DNA from 2 places in the Stenotrophomonas sp. 99219_Sma genome. Region 1 is predicted to be linked to the other one. Evidence: riboswitches for the same ligand, from Rfam matches in the RefSeq annotation. Region 1 holds a riboswitch; the other holds the start of a gene.
What was found. Region 1 has a riboswitch for thiamine pyrophosphate ahead of ACZK13_RS00675 (TonB-dependent receptor). Riboswitches for the same ligand answer to the same signal wherever they lie in the genome.
Positions count from the first base shown of each region.

Region 2: it holds a riboswitch for thiamine pyrophosphate, as region 1 does, so the genes downstream of both, thiC (phosphomethylpyrimidine synthase ThiC) here and ACZK13_RS00675 (TonB-dependent receptor) in region 1, are expected to answer to the same signal.

Region 1 covers NZ_CM151117.1:152,040-161,391, forward strand. The annotation lists gene ACZK13_RS00655 (VOC family protein) at 1-135, shown strand, start outside; gene ACZK13_RS00660 (Dyp-type peroxidase) at 259-1,233, shown strand; gene ACZK13_RS00665 (hypothetical protein) at 1,318-1,734, shown strand; gene pnuC (nicotinamide riboside transporter PnuC) at 2,371-2,940, opposite strand; gene ACZK13_RS00675 (TonB-dependent receptor) at 2,949-5,138, opposite strand; TPP riboswitch at 5,207-5,302, opposite strand; gene ACZK13_RS00680 (phosphotransferase enzyme family protein) at 5,346-6,470, opposite strand; gene ACZK13_RS00685 (glycine zipper 2TM domain-containing protein) at 6,596-7,003, opposite strand; gene ACZK13_RS00690 (XVIPCD domain-containing protein) at 7,250-9,241, opposite strand.
Region 2 covers NZ_CM151117.1:3,792,868-3,802,219, reverse strand. The annotation lists gene ACZK13_RS17355 (BCCT family transporter) at 486-2,063, opposite strand; TPP riboswitch at 2,309-2,410, shown strand; gene thiC (phosphomethylpyrimidine synthase ThiC) at 2,493-4,337, shown strand; gene ACZK13_RS17345 (ion channel) at 4,475-5,146, shown strand; gene ACZK13_RS17340 (winged helix-turn-helix domain-containing protein) at 5,407-7,731, shown strand; gene ACZK13_RS17335 (helix-turn-helix transcriptional regulator) at 7,847-8,746, shown strand; gene ACZK13_RS17330 (TonB-dependent receptor domain-containing protein) at 8,796-9,352, shown strand, end outside.

The sequences.
Region 1 (9,352 bases):
GCCGACGCCCAGCAGCGCGTGATTGCCGCCGGTGGCGAGGTGGTGCAGGCGGTATTCGCCTTCCCCGGTGGCCGCCGCTTCCACTTCCGCGATCTGGATGGCTACGAGCTGGCGGTCTGGAGTGATATGGATTGAGGTCTTCGTACCTTCGCCGGTGGACGGAACGAGAACCGCTCCGTCCCCGGTCAGGCGGTTCCGCTATGATCGCCCGCACATCGCCACACGCGATGCGCCCGCCTCAAGCCAGCAGGAACCGCCGTGAACTCCCAGCCCGCACCGATCACCGCCCTCAACCACACGCTCGACAACGAGCCGCAGCAGATCACCGCGCCGCTCACCCATTCGGCGGCGTTCCTGGTGCTGAAAGTGAAGGATGACGAGGCGTCGATCGCCAAGGCACGCGAGGTGCTGGCCAGCACCGATGACCTGATCAAGAACACTGCCATCCGTGAAATCGAGCGCACCTTCACCTGCAATGTGGCCATTGGTCACCGCGTGTGGCAGCCGTTGGTGGGCACCACGCCGCCGCGTGAACTGAAGCCGTTCCGCGAGATCAAGGGCGCGACTCACACCGCGGTGTCCACGCCGGGTGACCTGCTGTACCACATCCGTGCGCGCACCATGGACCTGATCGTGGCATTCGAGCGCAACCTGCTGATGGCGTTCGGCGATGCGGTGGAAACGGTCGATGATGTGGCCGGCTTCCGTTATTTCGATGGCCGTGACCTGCTCGACTTCGTCGACGGCACCGCCAATCCGGAAGGGCTGTCGTTGCCGGAAGCCACCATCGTGGGCGATGAAGATCCGGAGCATGCCGGTGGCAGCTACGTCGTGGTGCAGAAGTACCTGCACAATCTTGATGCCTGGCGCGCGCAGAAGACCGAGGCGCAGGAAGCGATCATCGGCCGCACCAAGCACGACAACATCGAGCTGGACGATGCACCGGCCGATGCACAGAAATCGCACAAGACCCTGTGCACCATCGAGGACGCCGACGGCGAGCACGAGATCCTGCGTGACAACATGCCGTTCGCCAACCCGGGCCGTGGCGAATACGGCACCTACTTCATCGGCTATACCCGCCGCCTGTGGGTGATCGAGAAGATGCTCGAGCGCATGTTCATCGGCAATCCTGCGCCGCTGCATGACCGCATCCTCGACTTCTCCACCGCCACCACCGGCGTGACCTTCTTCGCGCCCTCGCGCAAGGTGCTGGCCGACCTGGGCGATTGATCGCGCCGGCCAGCGCCGCCCGCCATCTGCCTGTCATCTACCGCGCCGACCATCAGACGTTGGATGAGAGCGCAGGGGCGGGCGATGGCGATGGCAAGGAACACAACCGGCGCACGCCGCTGGTGGCGGCCGCTGGCCGCGTTGTTCGGTGCGCTCGCACTTGGTAGTGCCAGCGTTTCCGCGCAGGAGGCTCCCGCACACTGGATGGCCTATGCCGCCGCCGTGGGTGGCCAGCTGCAGCAGCGCCTGCAGCAGGAGCAGGACCCGCAGGCGCAGCGCGTGCTGGAATGGATGCAGGCACACCCGGATACGCCGACGCCGTTGTCGGTGAGCGTGTGGATCGCGGCGGATGGCCGCATTTCGAAACTCGAATTCGACAGCCTGGGCGACGCCCAGGTCGACGCCGACCTGCGCGCGACCCTGCAGGCCGCGCCGTTGCAGGCCGCGCCACCGGCCGACATGCGTCAGCCGCTGCGGCTGGGCCTGCTGCTTACCCAGTAGATTCACGCCATGCGTGGATGCGCCTGGTAGATGCCGACCTTGGTCGGCACGCGCACGCCAACCAAGGTTGGCGACTACCGGTAGGCCCCTAGCCACGCATGGCGTGGCTCTACTGATCTTGCGGGTGCAGTAGATCCACGCCCTGCGTGGATGTGTTGGGTAGATGCCGACCTTGGTCGGCAGGCGTGCGCCAACCAAGGTTGGCGACTACCGGTAGCCCCAAGCCACGCATGGCGTGGCTCTACTGATCTTGCGGGTGCAGTAGATTCAGGCCCTGCGTGGATGTGTTGGGTAGATGCCGACCTTGGTCGGCAGGCGTGCGCCAACCAAGGTTGGCGACTACCGGTAGGCTCCCAGCCACGCATGGCGTGGCTCTACTGATCTTGCGGGTGCAGTAGATTCAGGCCCTGCGTGGATGTGTTGGGTAGATGCCGACCTTGGTCGGCAGGCGTGCGCCAACCAAGGTTGGCGACTACCGGTAGCCCCAAGCCACGCATGGCGTGGCTCTACTGATCTTGCGGGTGCAGTAGATTCAGGCCCTGCGTGGATGTGTTGGGTAGATGCCGACCTTGGTCGGCACGCGCGCCAACCAAGGTTGGTGACTACCGGTAAGCCCCGGCCACGCATGGCGTGGCGCTACTGCGTTGCCACCTGCGGTTCACGCGCGGCTGCGCTCCATGCGCGCAGGCCGAACACGGCCAGGCCGAGGAAGAACACGTACAGCGCGGCGGTCACGTGCAGCGACTTGAACAGGTACGCGCCCACGTACACCACGTCCACCGCGATCCACACCCACCAGCAGGCCACGTGGCGGCGCGCCTGCCACCACTGGCCCACCAGGCTCAGCGCGGTCAGCATCGCGTCCAGCCACGGCAGCGCGGCATCGGTGAAGGTGTGCATGGCCGCACCCAGCGCCACGCCACCACACAGGCCGATGGCCAGGTCGCGCAGCAGCTTGCCGCGTGCCAGTGGCACGATGCGGACGCTGCCCTCGTCGGAGGCGTGCTGCCGCCAGTTGAGCCAGCCATAGATCAGGAAACCACCGAAGGCGACCTGTAGCAGCGTGTCCGAATACAGCTTGGCCTCGGCGAAGACCAGCCCGTACAGCGTCACCGACAGCAGGCCGACCGGCCACGCCACCAGCCGGCGCTTGGCCATCAGCCATACGCCAAGGATGCTGCACAGCGCGGCGGTCCACTCGAGCATGACGCCGCTCACAGTGCGAACGTCACCGACAGGCGGGCCTGTCGCGGTGCGCCGGGGAACAGGTAGTAGTCACCGCCACTGCTGCCGGTATCGCGCCAGTAGAAGCGGTTGAACACGTTGTCCACCGACAGGTTCCAGGTCACCGCACGCTCGTGCAGGCGATGCTGGAAGCGCAGACCGGCATCGAACACCGAGTAGTCCGGTGCGCGTACACCACCGTCGGCGCGTGCCACGTTGGCACCGGCATAGCGCCAGCCGCCGGTCACATCCAGGCCCTGCACGAACGGGAGCGCATAGGCCACGTGCACGCTGGCGCGCACCTTTGGCACATTCACCAACTGATGGCCTTCATAGGCCGGGGTGCCGGTGTCGCGCGCGCGCGCCTGCAGCACGCTGGCGCTGGCCACGATCTGCAGCGCGTCTGTCAGCTGCCCGTTGGCAGTCAGCTCCAGGCCGGTGTGGGTCTGCGTGCCTTCCTCGACGAAGGTGTAGCCGACGTCGCTGCTGTCCGGCTTGGCGTACTGGTACGGCTGCGAGATGCGGAACACGGCTGCGCCCAGCGTCAGCGCCTCGACCGGCACGTACTTCACGCCCACTTCCAGCTGGCGCGACTGCACCGATGGCAGGAAGGTGTCGGCATTGCTGGTCCAGAATGGCGCTTCCTGGCCCAGCGAGATGCCGCGCACATAGCTGGCATAGGCATTGAGCTGATCGGTGGCCTTCCACACCACGGCGGTCTGCGGCAGGAAACGCGACAGGCGGCTGTGCCGCTGCGGGGTACCACGCTTGTCGTAGGCACGCTCGTCCAGGCGCACGAAGCGGCCGCCGGCCAGCCACTGCCAGTCATCACCGAAGCTCATCCGGTCCAGCGCGAAGAACGCGGTCTGGCGGCTGTCCAGGCGTCGTGCGGACGGCCCTGGCATCTTCGGCGACGGCTCGAACACCGGCACCTGCGCGTCGTGAATGTTGCTGGTGCCGACGTACTCGTTGACGCTCGGGCGCTTGTCCACGGTGCGGCGGAAGTAATCGGCACCGATGGTCAGCTGGTGGCCGACGCTGCCGGTCTCGAAGCGGCCACGCAGCTCGGCACGGGCCTGCTGGTTGCGGCGGGTGTCGTCCGGGCTGCGGTAGTCGTACACGTCGTAATCGCCATTGGGCGCGAAGTAGTTGCCCGGTACGCTGCCATCGGCGCATTGCGTGGCGTAGTAGCAGCCGTAGGCGAAGGCGACGTTGTCATCGATCACCGAGCGGCTGTGGCCGACCGAGACGCGCGACTGCCAGGCATCGTTGAAGTCGTAGGTGTGCAGGGCGGTGATGTTGGTGCTGGCGATATCCACCGGCCGCTGCCACGGCTGGTAGCCGAGCAGGAATTCGCGATCCACGCCGTGCGGCAGCTCACGCGCGCCCAGCAGTTGGTAGCCGGACACCGAACGCTGCGAGCTGGTCTGGTAGTTGGCATCCACTTCCAGCTTGCCGCGTTCGCCAATCAGCCAGTCGGCGGCCAGCGAGTAGAAGTTGCGACGGCCATCGGCGTGCTCGACGTAGGAATTGCTGGAATCCCATGCGGCATTCAGGCGCAGGCCGAAACGCGGGGTGATCCAGTGGCCGACATCGACGGCGACGTAGCGCGAGCCTTCCGAGTCGGTACCGAGCGTGGCGGTGCGCACTTCGGCCGGGCGCTTGCCGATGTAGTTGATGATGCCGCCGGGCGCCATCACGCCTGCGGCCAGGCCGGCTTCACCCTTGAGGATCTCCACCGACTGCACGTTCTCCAGCGCAAGGCGCTGTTCGCCGGCGATGGACAGGCCGTTGAAGCGGTAGCCGGTGGCGGCGTCCAGCGCGAAACCGCGGATGGCGATGTTCTGGTAGTAGCCCACCGGCGCATACGCATCGCCCAGCGAGGCATCGTTGCTGGCCAGCTCGGACAGCGAACGCACCTGCCGGCGGTCGAGATAGTCGCGCTCGAGCACGTTCACCGATGCCGGCGTGTCCTTCCAGGAACCACCACCGAAGGCGTTCACGCGCGAGGTATCGGCCTTGGGTTTGCCGGCCTGCACGCGCACTGCCGCCAGTTCGGTGGGCGAGCGCTCGGCGCCGGTGGCAGCCGCATCGGTGGCAGCGTCGGCCTCGCTGGCATGCAGCGGCAAGGCGGCGCAGAGGGCGAGGGAGAGCAGGGTGGGGCGCAGGCAGCGGTTCATTCGGTTCGTCTTCGGACAACAAGGGAGACGAAGCGACGGCGCGCAGGTGCACCGCCATGACGGGGGTGTGGCTGCGGCTCAAAGCTCCCTACGCCGGTGCAAACCGGATCAGGTTCCAAGGGACTCTCTCAGCCTGGCAGATCCAGGCACCCCCGCTTCAGGTGACCATTTCACTACAAATGGTACGGATTTGCGAGCCGGTGCCCTTCAGGCTGCCGCGTGCAGCGCCTGCAGCAGTGCCTGCCCCGGCGCGCCGTGGAACCACGCCGGGTGCCCCAGCATGAAGGGCTGCCAGGCCACATCCGCGTTCGCGGTCGAGCCGGTGACGCCTTCGAAGTACTCCACTTCGGACAGTGCGAAGTCGAAATGGACCATCGGCAGCAGGTCGGCCAGCAGGTGCACGCGTGCCGCCGACAGCGGCAGCACCTCGCGGTAGCCGTCGAGCAACGCCAGTGCGATGTCGATGCGCACCGCCTCCATGCCGCGCTCCAGTTCCAGCCACGCCACTGCGTTGCGCTCGATCGCGGTGGCGAGGTCGAACAGTGCGCTGGTGGGCGAAGCCAGGCCGAAATCCAGCACGGTGCTGACCTGCCCGTCGCGCCACAGCAGGTTGGAGACATGCCAGTCGTTGTGCGCCCACAGCCGTGGCTCGTCGCGCAGGCGTTCGGCCAGGCCGGCATGCCACGGCAGCACGTCGCGGCGAAGCTGGGTTTCCCATGGAATGCGCGCGAGGTAGCGGGCCAGCCCCGGTCGTGTGGGCAGTTCGGCTTTGATCGCGGCGATGGGATCGTCGGCGCGGATCAGATCGTCGCGCGCCACCAGCAGATGGGTACTGCGCTGTGGCGCGTGATAGCTGGCGGCGGCACGGTGCAGCCGGGCCAGCATGCGGCCGGCTTCGCGGGCCTGCGCGACATCGGTCAGCAACGACCACGACACGGCATCGCGGTACAGGTCCTCGCCCACGCCCACGGCATGCAGTTCGAAGGTCCATTCGCCGTGCTCTACTGCGGTGTGGCCATCGGTTGCCGCCAGCACCTGCACCACCGGTACGCCGGCGGCAGCGAGATGGGCGATGAAGTGGTGTTCTTCTTCCAGGCAGGCGGCGCTGCGAACGCTGTGGTGGTGGCGCTTGATGAACACCGGTCCGCGCGTGCCATTGACGATGGCGGCGGCCGACAACGGTCGAGGACTGTGCCAGTGCGGCTGGCTGCCCGCATCCAGCTGCGGAAAGCGCTGGCGCAGCCACGCGAGGTCTGCGGTGCTGATCGGCGGCCAGTCGGCAGCGACCTCGTCGTTGTTGAGGCCCTGCACCCGGTGGGAAGAAGAAGTCATGCCGCAGCCCCAATGGGGAAAGTCACATCCAAGGGTGCGCATTCAACGCCATGGCCGCCCGCAACGCAAACGGGCGGGTCATCGACCCGCCCGTCCGTGCATCGGCATGGGGGATGCCGCGCTGCTTACCAGCCGCGATGGCGGCCGCGGTCGTGGTAGTAGCGGTTGTCGTAGTAGCGCTCGCGCTGCCAGCGACGGTCGTCACCGCGGTCGTAGTAGCCGCTGCGGTAGTAGCCACGGTCGTATCGGCGATCGTAGCGGTTGTCGTAACGGCGATTGTCGTAGTAACGACGGTCGCGGCGGTCGGAAGTGGTCAGGTTGCCGATCGCGCCGCCGGCCACGGCACCGCCGACAGTGGCAGCGGGATCACCGTTGGAGAGCAGGTTGCCGGCCACGCCACCGACCACGGCGCCGACCAGGGTGCGCTTGTCCTTCCTCGACATCGCGCTGGCATCGCTGACCACGGCCACACCGGCCACCAGTGCCAGAGCCATCGCCAGACCGCGGAAGCTGAGTGCGGAAGTACTGAGCATGTTCGTTCTCCTGTGAGGTGCATGCCACGCTGGGCAGGGAGGGCGCGGGGCGCCCCGGCTGCCGTGATGTCCACGCTGGCGTTCCAACATTGCCGGAACATTGCCTGGTCCACCGTGCGGCTTGCGCATTCATCTAGCGGCAGGCGGCATGAAGCAAGGCTGAAAGCGGCCCCGGCCGCTCAGCTGGCAGAAAGGGAAAGGGCCACGCGAACGTGGCCCTCCCTTCTCTCCCAAGGCGCCGCGGGCCTAGACGCCCATCGCCTTCTGCGCCTGCCGGGCCTGCTCCTGCTGCGTCTCCTGCTGCTGGTGCAGCACGTTCGGCGCGCCCTGCACGGCACCGCTGCTGAGTGCCAGGCTCTGCTCGCTGGCCGTACGGGTCTCCACCGCCGCGCGAATGGCGGCCGGGTCGCCGATGGTGCCCTGCACGGCGAACAGGCGCTCACCGTTCGGGCTGGGCACCACCGAGTCGATGCGCTGCAGGCCGGCGGCATGCGCCTCCTTGGTCAAAGCCGCAGCAGCGCTTTCCAGCGTGTGGCGGTCCTTGAAGGTCCCGGCCGGCAGCAGTTCCAGACCCTTGCTGGCCTGGATGAACAACGGATTGCGCGGGTGCCGCTCGTCGTTCAGCAACGGCCGTTCGCGTGCGTCCTTGATTGCCTCCAGGGTCTTCGCCCCGACAATGCCGTCGACCACCAGGCCGTTGTCCTTCTGCAGCTGGCGCACTGCCGCGTCGGTGTTGCGGCCGAAGCGGCCATCTTCGACCAGCGGCTTGCCGTCGGCGCCGACGTAGCCCAGGTGGCCCAGCTGCTCCTGCACCTTGCGCACGCCCTCGCTGTGTGCGCCCTGCTTGTAGAGTTCGGCGTGCGGCGTGGCAGCGGCCTTGTGCTCGGCCGCGGGCCTGCCCTGAGTCTGTTCGTGCGACTGGGTGCGGTTCTCCAGCAGATCGCGCGCCTTGGACAGCGGGTCGGAGGCGTACAGCTTCCAGTTCGGGTGGTCCTTCACCTGCTTGAGGTAGTCCTCGACCGGCATGGTGTGCACGCCCTTGCTGCCGGTGGACTGGCTGATCAGCAGCTTGTCGGTGTTGGGGTCGCGCACCACCATCACGATGTGGTCGATGCCGTTCCAGTGCTCATGGCGGGTCCTGGCCGTATCCAGGCCGATGATCATGCCTTCCTTCAGCGCATCGGGCTTCAGGATCGCGTCGCGGTCCAGCAGCACGCCGGACTGGTCGAACGCCTTGCGCACGATCCCACCGGAACCGAGGTTGCCCAGGTCGATGCGATCAGCCTTGCTGAACACCGCGTGCCCGGCCTTCTGGTTGATCTCGTCCATGGTCCGGTTCTGCAGCGTGCCGACCCAGCCGGAACAGTCGATGTAACCCTGCTCCACGTTCTTGCCGGTCTTGCCCGGTACGTACAGTGCGTGGCCCGGAATGTTGATGGCGTACTTGACGTCGTCGTACTTCACGCCGGCCTCGTAGGCGGCCTGCAGTTCAATGCCTGGCTTCGGTGTGGCAGCTGCCGTTGCGGTTGCCGCCAGCGTGGCTGCACCCGCCGCCACGGCTGCGCTGGCCTGCGCAGGTGCTGCCGGGGTCTGGCCCTGGCCCTGCACTACCGCCTGCGGTTCGATGTTCTTTTCCGGAATGCTGATCGCTGCGTACTTGTGGATGTAATAGCTGGAGAACGTCCGCGCCAGGTCGCCGTCGTTCATCCCGCGCATCTCGGCCAGGGTGTGGCCGGTCAGCGCCTTCGCGTCGGAGCCGATCTGGTTCAGCACGTTGCGGCGCATGTTGATCTCGTCGCCGTGGCTGTTGCGGACCACACCGAAGGTGCCGGTGGCAATGGCAGTCTGCACCGAGCCGTAGCCGGCGCTGCCCTGCTGGTGGGCCAGGTACAGGTCCAGCCCGGTGGGCGTGTTGCCCCCGGACAGGTACGGGTTGCCGGTGCGCTCGTTGCGGCGCGCCATCGAGTCCAGGTTGTCCTGGTACATCTGCGCGGCCGCTTCGGTGTTGCGGGTGGGGTCGAACTCGTGGCCGGTCAGGTGGTACTGGCGCGCGGAGCCGGGCACGAACTGGAACAGGCCCTTGGCGCCGGATGAGGTGTTGTGGGCGCGCTCGTTGAAGGTGCCGCCGGTCTCGATGTGCGCGAAACGCATGAAGTCATCCACAGGGATGCCCTTCTGCCTGGCGACCTGCTCGACGATGTCCAGGACTTCCTTTCTGCTGTAGTCATGCTGTGCCATGACGTTTTCCTCGGGGTTGATGGAGCGGCGCGTGCCGCGAATCGCCAACCGGACTCATCCGTGAGTCAAGAACATGTCGGTCAACAGGGAACCCGCGCGTGGCGGGTGCTA
Region 2 (9,352 bases), 1.0 Mb from region 1:
GGTGGGCTGGTCGGGGGACGCCGTGAATCCGTCCCTGGAGGCTTGGCCGCGGCATCCATGCCGCGGACACCCCCGCCCAGCCCACCCGCCCGGCCCCTGACAGTTTCCGTGGCCATCACCGCAGGAAAAGAAAAAAGAAGAAGATCAAGAACAAAGGCAACGGCAACAGCCGCGTGCTGTGGGTTGGGGTCGGATCCGTTTTCCACAGGAAAACGGATCCGACCCCTTCTTGTTTTCCGATACACCTCATCCACGCATGGCGTGGATGGACCAACCGTCACACGTAACCTGTCGGGGGTGGGGCGGTGTGGGTAGGCAGGACCGTTGGCGCCATGGATGGCGCCATCGAGCCCCCAGGGACGGGTTTACGGCGTGTCCTGCCTACCCACACCGCCCCGCCCAACCAGCAGAAACCCAGAGCTGCCCTGGCTTTTGAATTTGCACTTGCTTGAAAGAGCGGTGCAGCCGCAGGCTGCAAAACCCACTCAATCCTGATCGTGCGCGCGCGCCGCCTCCGCCTGGGTCTCCTCCTGCGCCGCCATCTCGCGCGCGATCCACGCATCGATCATGTGCCGCTGGCGCTGCGCCTGCCGCCGCTCGCGCGTGTACTCCTGGTCCAGCACCCGGTACAGCGACACCATCACCAGCACCATCAGCAGCGCGAATGGCAACGCCGCAATCGTGATCATGCCCTGCAGTGCATCCAGGCCACCGGCCAGCAGCAACGCCGCTGCGATCAGCGCCACCGCGATGCCCCAGGCCAGCTTGCGCTTCAACGGCGGATCGCCTGCCTCGTCAGTGGACATGCTGGCCAGTACCAGCACCGCCGAATCGGCTGATGTCACGAAGAAGATCATCAGCAGCACCAGTGCGATGCAGGAAAGCAGCAAGGGCAGCGGCATGCTGTCAAACAGGGTGAACAGCACCGTTTCATAGCCATTGCCCAGCGCCTGCACCAGGTCGGCGTGGCCGAAGATCTGCGCCCACAGCGCAGTACCACCAAACACCGCGAACCAGAAGAAGCCCAGCACCGTGGGTGCCAGCACGACGCCGATGACGAACTCGCGGACGCTGCGCCCACGCGAGATGCGCGCGATGAACGAGCCGACGAACGGGGCCCAGGAAATCCACCACGCCCAGTAGAAGATGGTCCAGTCCGCTACCCATGTGCTGCCCGAGAACGGCGACATGCGCAGGCTCATCGTCACCAGCTGGTTGAGGTACGACCCCAGTGTGGTGGTGAACGTATCGAAGATGAATCCGGTCGGACCCAGCACCAGTACGGTGGCCGCAAGAAGCGCGGCCAGCGCAAGGTTGAAGTTGGACAGCCACTTCACCCCGCGCTCGACTCCGCTGGCGGTGGACGCCATGTACAGCACGAACGCGATGGCGATGATGGTCAGCTGCAGTGGCACACCCGCGTGCAGGCCGAACACGCGTTCCATGCCGGCAGCGATCTGGATGGTGCCGAAGCCCAGCGTGGTGGCCACGCCAATGGCAGTGGCAACAACCGCGGCGATGTTGACCACGCGTCCGATCCAGCCGCGATGGTGCCGGCCGATGATCGGTTGCAGCATGTCACTGACCAGTCCACGGCCATTGCGGTTGAACTGGAACCAGGCCATGGCCAGGCCGATCAGCGCGTAGATCGCCCACGGGTGCAGGCCCCAGTGGAAGAATGCATAGCGCATCGAAGCCCGCGCCGCGTCCATGCTCTGCGGTGCGAGGCCTTCCGGAGGCTTGGTGAAGTGGGAAATCGGCTCGGCGGCGCCCCAGAACACCAGGCCGATGCCCATGCCGGCTGCGAACAGCATCGACATCCAGCTGGCGCGCGAGAACTCCGGCTCGGCATCTTCACCGCCGATGCGCAGGTTGCCGAAGCGACCGAATGCCAGATACATCAGGAACGTCAGTGCCAGGAACACGACCAGAAGATAGAGCCAGCCGACACTGCGGATGACATCGGCCAGTACCGACTGCACCACGGTATTGAAGGGGCCGGGTGCAACACCGGCGAGCAGCACCAGAAGCAGAACCAGTGCGATGGAAACGCGAAACACCATGAAGGAGCTTCTCCGATCAAGGGATTGAGGGGAGCGAGCAGAGCTTGCTGCGAGGGGCCGGCGACATGCAGCACAGACCGGGCAGGGGCCGCGGAGGCGGCGGGGAAACACCGGCCGCAGCGGCACGATGCGTGTGCACGTTACTGAATGCGATGTCACGGTTCTGTTAATACAGAAACAGCGGATCCACGCCGTGCGTGGATGGAACAGCCAGGAGCTGCAGTGCGTTCTATGCTCTAATGCACACCAAGAAGCGGGGGTACCGCGGCCATGTGGCCACGGTTGAGACAGTCCCTTGGAACCTGATCCGGCTCATACCGGCGTAGGGAAGCTTTGTAGTGCAGCCATGCCCGGACTCCGCCCAAGGACCGTCCGGGCGCGGCAGCAGTGCGCCGCCGCTTCGTCCCTGACCTTCCTGGACGATGCCCGATGAACGCACAGCTCTCCGCCCTGCAGCAACAGGCCCAGCAACTCTCCGAATCCGTGACCCGGCCCATTCCCGGCTCGCGCAAGATCCACGTGCCCGGTTCACGCCCGGATCTGCAGGTGCCGATGCGCGAGATCGCGCTGACCCGCACGCCGACCTTGTTCGGTGGCGAAGAGAATGCACCGGTGACCGTTTACGACACGTCGGGCCCGTACACCGATCCGGAGGTGCGCATCGATCTGTCCGCTGGTTTGCCGGCACTGCGTCGCGGCTGGGTGGAAGAACGCGGTGATACCGAGCGGCTGGAAGGACTGAGCTCTTCGTTCGGTCGCGATCGCGAGCATGACCCGAAGCTTGATGCGGTGCGCTTCCCCGCGCGCAGCCTGCCTCGCCGTGCGCGTGCAGGTGCCAACGTCACCCAGATGCACTACGCGCGCCGCGGCATCATCACGCCGGAAATGGAATTCGTCGCCATCCGCGAGAACCAGCGGCTGGACGCGATCCGCGATGCCGGGCTGCTGCAGCAGCACCCGGGCGAGGCGTTCGGCGCTTCGATCCAGAAGATCATCACCCCGGAGTTCGTGCGCGACGAAATCGCCCGCGGCCGTGCGGTGCTGCCCAACAACATCAACCATCCGGAAAGCGAGCCGATGATCATCGGCCGCAATTTCCTGACCAAGATCAACGCCAACATCGGCAACAGCGCTGTTTCCTCGGGCATTGCCGAGGAGGTGGAGAAGCTGGTGTGGGCGATCCGCTGGGGCGGTGACACGGTGATGGACCTGTCCACTGGCAAGCACATCCATGAGACCCGCGAGTGGATCATCCGCAACTCGCCGGTGGCGATCGGTACCGTGCCGATCTACCAGGCGCTGGAGAAGGTCGACGGCCGCGCCGAGGCGCTCACCTGGGAAATTTTCCGTGACACGCTGATCGAACAGGCCGAGCAGGGCGTGGACTACTTCACCATCCACGCTGGCGTGCTGCTGCGCTATGTTCCGCTCACCGCCAAGCGGGTCACCGGCATCGTCAGCCGCGGTGGCTCGATCATGGCCAAGTGGTGCCTGGCACACCACAAGGAGAACTTCCTCTACACGCATTTCGAAGACATCTGCGAAATCATGAAGGCCTACGACGTGACCTTCTCGCTGGGCGATGGCCTGCGCCCGGGCTGCATCGCCGATGCCAACGACGCTGCGCAGTTCGGTGAGCTGGAGACGCTGGGCGAACTGACGAAGATCGCCTGGAAGCACGACGTGCAGACCATGATCGAAGGACCCGGCCACGTGCCGATGCAGCTGATCAAGGAGAACATGGACAAGCAGCTGCGCGAATGCGGCGAAGCGCCGTTCTATACGCTGGGGCCGCTGACCACCGACATCGCACCGGGCTACGACCACATCACCAGCGCGATCGGTGCGGCGATGATCGGTTGGTTCGGTACGGCGATGCTGTGCTACGTGACGCCGAAGGAGCACCTCGGCCTGCCCAACCGCCAGGACGTACGCGACGGCATCATGGCCTACCGCATCGCCGCGCATGCGGCCGACCTGGCCAAGGGACACCCCGGCGCACAGGTGCGCGACAACGCGCTGAGCAAGGCACGCTTCGAGTTCCGCTGGGAAGACCAGTTCCATCTCGGGCTGGACCCGGAGAAGGCCAAGGAATTCCATGATGAGACGCTGCCGAAGGATGCGCACAAGCTGGCGCACTTCTGCTCGATGTGCGGCCCGCACTTCTGCTCGATGAAGATCACCCAGGACGTGCGCGACTACGCCGAGGCCGGCATGAAGGAGAAGTCGGAAGAGTTTCGCGCGGCCGGCGCCGAGGTCTATCACCAGGGCTGACGTGTAACGGGTAGTGCCGGCCGCTGGCCGGCATTCCGTCGTGCGTGGGACCGGGAGAGTGCCGGCCAGTGGCCGGCACTACCGCTCATCACGTCGCTCCCGGCTATCCTCCGCCCATCACCCTGGGGAAGGACGCCATGCCCGTTGCCATCACCACCCGCTGGCTGGCCATTGCCCGCCGCCATCCTTCGGCCTGGCTGCTGGGTGCCCAGTTGATCGCGGTGCTGCTGTATCCCGCACTTGATGACACCGCCGGCGGCCGTGCGGCACTGGGCATGTTCGGCATGGCGGTACTCGGCCTGGCGCTGTGGGTGGTCCAGCGCAGTCCGCTGGGCACCTGGCTGGCACTGCTGCTGGCCATTCCTTCGGTGGTGTTCTCGCTGGCCGGCGCACTGCTGGATCGCAGTGCGCTGCTGACCACCGCGCAGCTGCTGGAAAGCCTGCTGTACTTCTATACGGCCGGTGCGCTCATCGCCTACATGCTCCAGGACCATAAAGTCACCCGCGATGAACTGTTCGCAGCAGGTGCGACATTCACGTTGCTGGCGTGGGCCTTCGCGTTTGCTTTCGCCGTGTGCCAGCAATGGTATCCGGGCAGTTTCCAGGGCACCGGTGGTGGCGCGCAGCGCACCTGGATGGAGCTTCTTTATCTGAGCTTCAGTTTGCTCTCGGGTGTTGGCTTGAGCGACGTTGTGCCACTGCATCCGCAGGCGCGCGCCTTGGTCATGCTGGAGCAGTTTTCAGGCGTGATGTACGTAGCTTTGGTGGTTTCGCGACTGGTTGGATTGACCATGCTGCGGCGCATGTGAAAATGAACGCCAGATAAAAATTTCGCGCCCCGCAGGGCGCGAATGGTGCAGCAAATTATGTGAATGCGTCGGCGAGAGAGAGCCTGGATGTCGACCACGCGATAGGCGAGGTAACCCGCATAGGCTAGTATTCGCCCGCTTCATTGTTTTTGCGGTATGCGCCGATGCTTTGTGCGGAGTCTGGCTTTTTGCTGTTCCCAGGACGGGAGGGTATCGAAGGCAAACGCTGCCCCGGACCTGTCTCTACTGTGTAGCGGAAAATGAACAGCAGTGAAAACCAGCCCCCCGGATTCGATCGGATCCGGATAGGAGAGTGCACTGTCACTCTGTCCTCGCGCGAAGTCGAGGTCGTGGGTGCGCGTCGCCCGCGTCGGCTGACGCCGAAGGCGCTGGGCGTGCTGCGTGTGCTGCTGCGCCAGCCGGGGCGTGTTGTCACCCGCGATGAACTGTTCGCGGAAGTCTGGCCGGACACGCTGCCGACCAATGATGTGCTTACCCAGGCCGTCACCCAGCTGCGCAAGGCGTTCAGCAACGACGACGACAACGGCCAGGCCTATATCGAGACCATCGCCAAGACCGGCTATCGCCTGCTGGTGCCGGTGCAGGTACTGGACGATGTCGAGCCGGCGCCGCCCGCGGGAGCCGATGACGAAATCGTGGACATGCAATCGGCGATGGCCATCGCCGAGATGATGCCGCCACACGTGCAGGCATCGCGCCGCCGCTGGCGCCACGTCCGCCGGCGCGTACTGCTGGTGCTGGGCGTGCTGATGCTGGCCACGGTGGTGGTGCTGACCGCGCTGCTGCTGCGGCGGGCACCGGCCAGCAGTTCAGCTGTGGACGCGGCCGTAGAGAACGGCACGCGCGTGATCGGCAGCCCGCAGCGTCCCTATCGGTTGATCACGGCGACCAGCGGCTTTGAAACCTATCCCACGCTTTCACCCGATGGTTCATTGGTGGCCTATGAGGGCGCCAACGAAGACGGGCAGGGCGGTGGCGCGATCAAGGTGCAGACCTCCGGCAACGCGCCTGCGCGGCAGCTGCTGGCTCCGCCGGCCGGCTCGGTCGATCGCTTCCCGAGCTGGTCGCCGGATGGACGCGAGATCGCCTTCGCGCGGTTCAGCAACAACGGCGGTTGCCAGGTGCTGATCGCCAGCGCGACCGGTGGTGCCCTGCGCCAGGCCACACGGTGCGATGGCACCGAGCTGCTCAGTTTCGACTGGACGCCGGACGGCCGTGGTCTGGTGTTCGGCAGCATGGTGGGGCGCTATGCCCATCGCGGCATCCGCAAGCTTGATCTGGCCAGTGGCCAATGGGAGGCGCTGGACTACGGTGTCGCCGAGGATGACTTCGACTATGCGCCGCGCTACTCGCCTGATGGCAAGTGGCTGGTATTCGTGCGCAATCCGCAGCTGGGCGACCTGTGGCGCATGCCGGCCGCAGGTGGCACGCCCGAGCAGCTGACCAACGAGGCCGCTGAACTGCGTGGCTGGGCCTGGTTGCGTGATGGCCGGACGATCGTGTTTGGACGCCGTGTCGACAGTGAGGTGCGCCTGTATTACCTGGACGTCGAGAGCCGCACGCTGCGCGACGCCGGGCTCGACGACGCACAATGGCCGGCGACGGCGCGCCGCGCGGGCATGCTGGCCTTCGTTCACCGCCGCGCGCAGTTCGGCATCTTCAAGGTGCCGATGGAGGGCGGTTCACCCCCGCAGCGTCTGTTTGCGTCCAGCGGCCGGGATGGGCAGCCGATGGCGGCGCCGGATGGACGCCAACTGGTGTTCACGTCCGATCGTTCAGGCAGCTTCGCGCTGTGGTGGGCGGACATGGAGCGCCCCGATTCGCTGCGGCCTATCGAAGGATTGCGGCCTGAGGCACGTCAGGCACCGGACTGGTCGGCCGACAGCCGGCGGTTGCTGGTGGTCGGGCGCGACGAACACGGACGCACGGTGGTCTATGAGATCGCACCGCGTGACGAACGCGTCCAGCCGTTGCCGGTACCGTCGGAGCAGCCGCTGCAGGCACTGTACGGCGCAAACCCGGACCAGCTGCTGGTAGTCGAGCGCGATGACCAGCAACAGACGCGGCTGAGCCTGTTTGATCGAAGCGTGCAGCCTTGGCGCCGCCTTGCCAGCATCGAGGGCGTGTCTCAGGCGCGGTTCGATCGCAGCAGCGGGCGAGTGCTGTTCACCCGCCTGGCGGCAGGCGGCCTGTGGTCGGTGGATGCGGCGCTGGCGCCAGGCAGCGTGCAGCAGATCAGCGATGACCAGCCCAGCCGGTGGCGGTACCGGGCCTGGACCGTGGCCGGCAACAGTGCGATCGGCTATCTCGGTACGTCCACCCGCTGCGGTACGACACTGGTGCTGATCCAGGCCGGGCGCGAGGAACCGGAACGCTGCCTGGATGCGGAACGCCTCAGTGCCGGCAACGGGCTGAGTGCCGGCGCCGATGGGCGCACCCTGTTCGTGGCAATGGCGGTCAGCGACGGTGCCGACATCGGTGTGATGCGTTTGCCCGAGCGCTCGCCGACGCTGCTTCCGGCGTTCTCCAAGTTGTTGTTGTTCAACGGAAATGGGCCTTCGTAATTTCTTCGTGGCGACCTCGCCGCGAATTCGTGGCGATCTCGTCTGACTTTCCTGACGTGGTGCCGCCTGATTTGGCAAAACGGAGGCCTGTACTAGGCAAATCCGTGGTGCCCCCATGCGTCAACTCTCGCTGGCCGATCGCGGCCAAACCGTCTCTCTGGACCGGTCGCTCGACGATGCTGCGCCGACCTGCCTGGGCGTGGCCCGGCTCGGCAGCCTGCAGACCGCAGGCAGCAGCTTCACTGTGTGGATGCAGGTGCGCGGCAGCTCCTGGGTGGAAGCCAAGGAAGGACGCTTCCGCTTGCGCCAGGGCGAGTGGATCGCCTTCGAGAAGGAGTCGCGGCCGCTGGTGCAGGCCGGTCGCAACGGCTTGTGCGTTGGCCTGAACCTGACGGTCGAAGCGCTGCGCGTGCTGGCCGAGATGGCCGATTGCGGTCTGTATGCCGGGCGTGGCCGCATGAACCGTGGCGATGCCCGCGTTGCGCTGCGCCTGTGGCGCGATGCGCTGGCCAGTGGCCAGCCGGCACAGGCACTGCGCCCGCTGCTGCTGCACCTGGCGGGCCTGCAGCGTGGGCTGGCCGACAATGTACAGCGTTGCCCGGGGCGCTCGCGCAGCCGCAAGCGCCAGGTGTTCGGCCGCATGCAGCGCGCCCGCCTGTACCTGGAAGGCAACAGCCACCGCGTGGTGCGCATCGGTGAACTGGCCGAGCTGACCAACTTCTCCAGCTGGTATCTCTCCAAGACCTTCCAGAGCCTGTACGAGGAAAGCCCGCAGTCGCTTTCGGCGCGGCTGCGACTTGAGCGCGCTGCCGACCTGCTGCGTGACACCGACATGATGGTCGGCGAAGTTGCTGCAGCCAGTGGCTTCGACAACTGCTGCAGCTTCGCGCGTGCGTTCCGCGCCCGCTACGGCCAGTCCGCATCGCGCTTCAGGGAGAACGGCGGCTTGCTGCCGCCAAAATCTGCAAAGTCTCCGGTTGGTTCGCGCAAATACAGCGCTGCAACGCAATCGTAACGTGCTGGGGTGTTTTAACACGCTACTAACACGTACCTTGGAGAGATAGATGAACGTTCGTATTCCTGCAGTGCGGCTCGGCTTGTTGCCGGCCGGCATTGCGCTTGCCTTGGCACCGTCCTTCGCTTCGGCGCAGGACGCAGCTGCCAGCGGCACGACCGACCTGGACCGCATTTCGGTTACCGGTTCGCGCATCCGCCAAGCGAGCATGGAAACCGCGCAGCCGGTGATCGCGCTGCAGCGCGCAGACATTGAAAAGCAGGGCTTCACCAGCGTTGCCGACATCGTGCAGAACCTGTCGGCAACCGGTTCGCCGGCGATCAGCCGCGCCGATGCCCTGAGCTCGGGCGAAGAAGTCGGCGGCCAGTATGTTGACCTGCGCAACCTCGGCCCGCAGCGCACCCTGGTACTGCTGGACGGCAAGCGCATGGGCGTCAGCTCCGGCGGCTACACCGATCTGGCGTCGATCCCGACCTCGATCGTCGAGCGCGTGGAAGTGCTGACCGACGGCGCATCGGCTATCTACGGCTCCGATGCCATTGCCGGCGTGGTCAACATCATCACCCGCAAGAACTTCGATGGCCTGGAAGCGAGCGTCTACCGCGG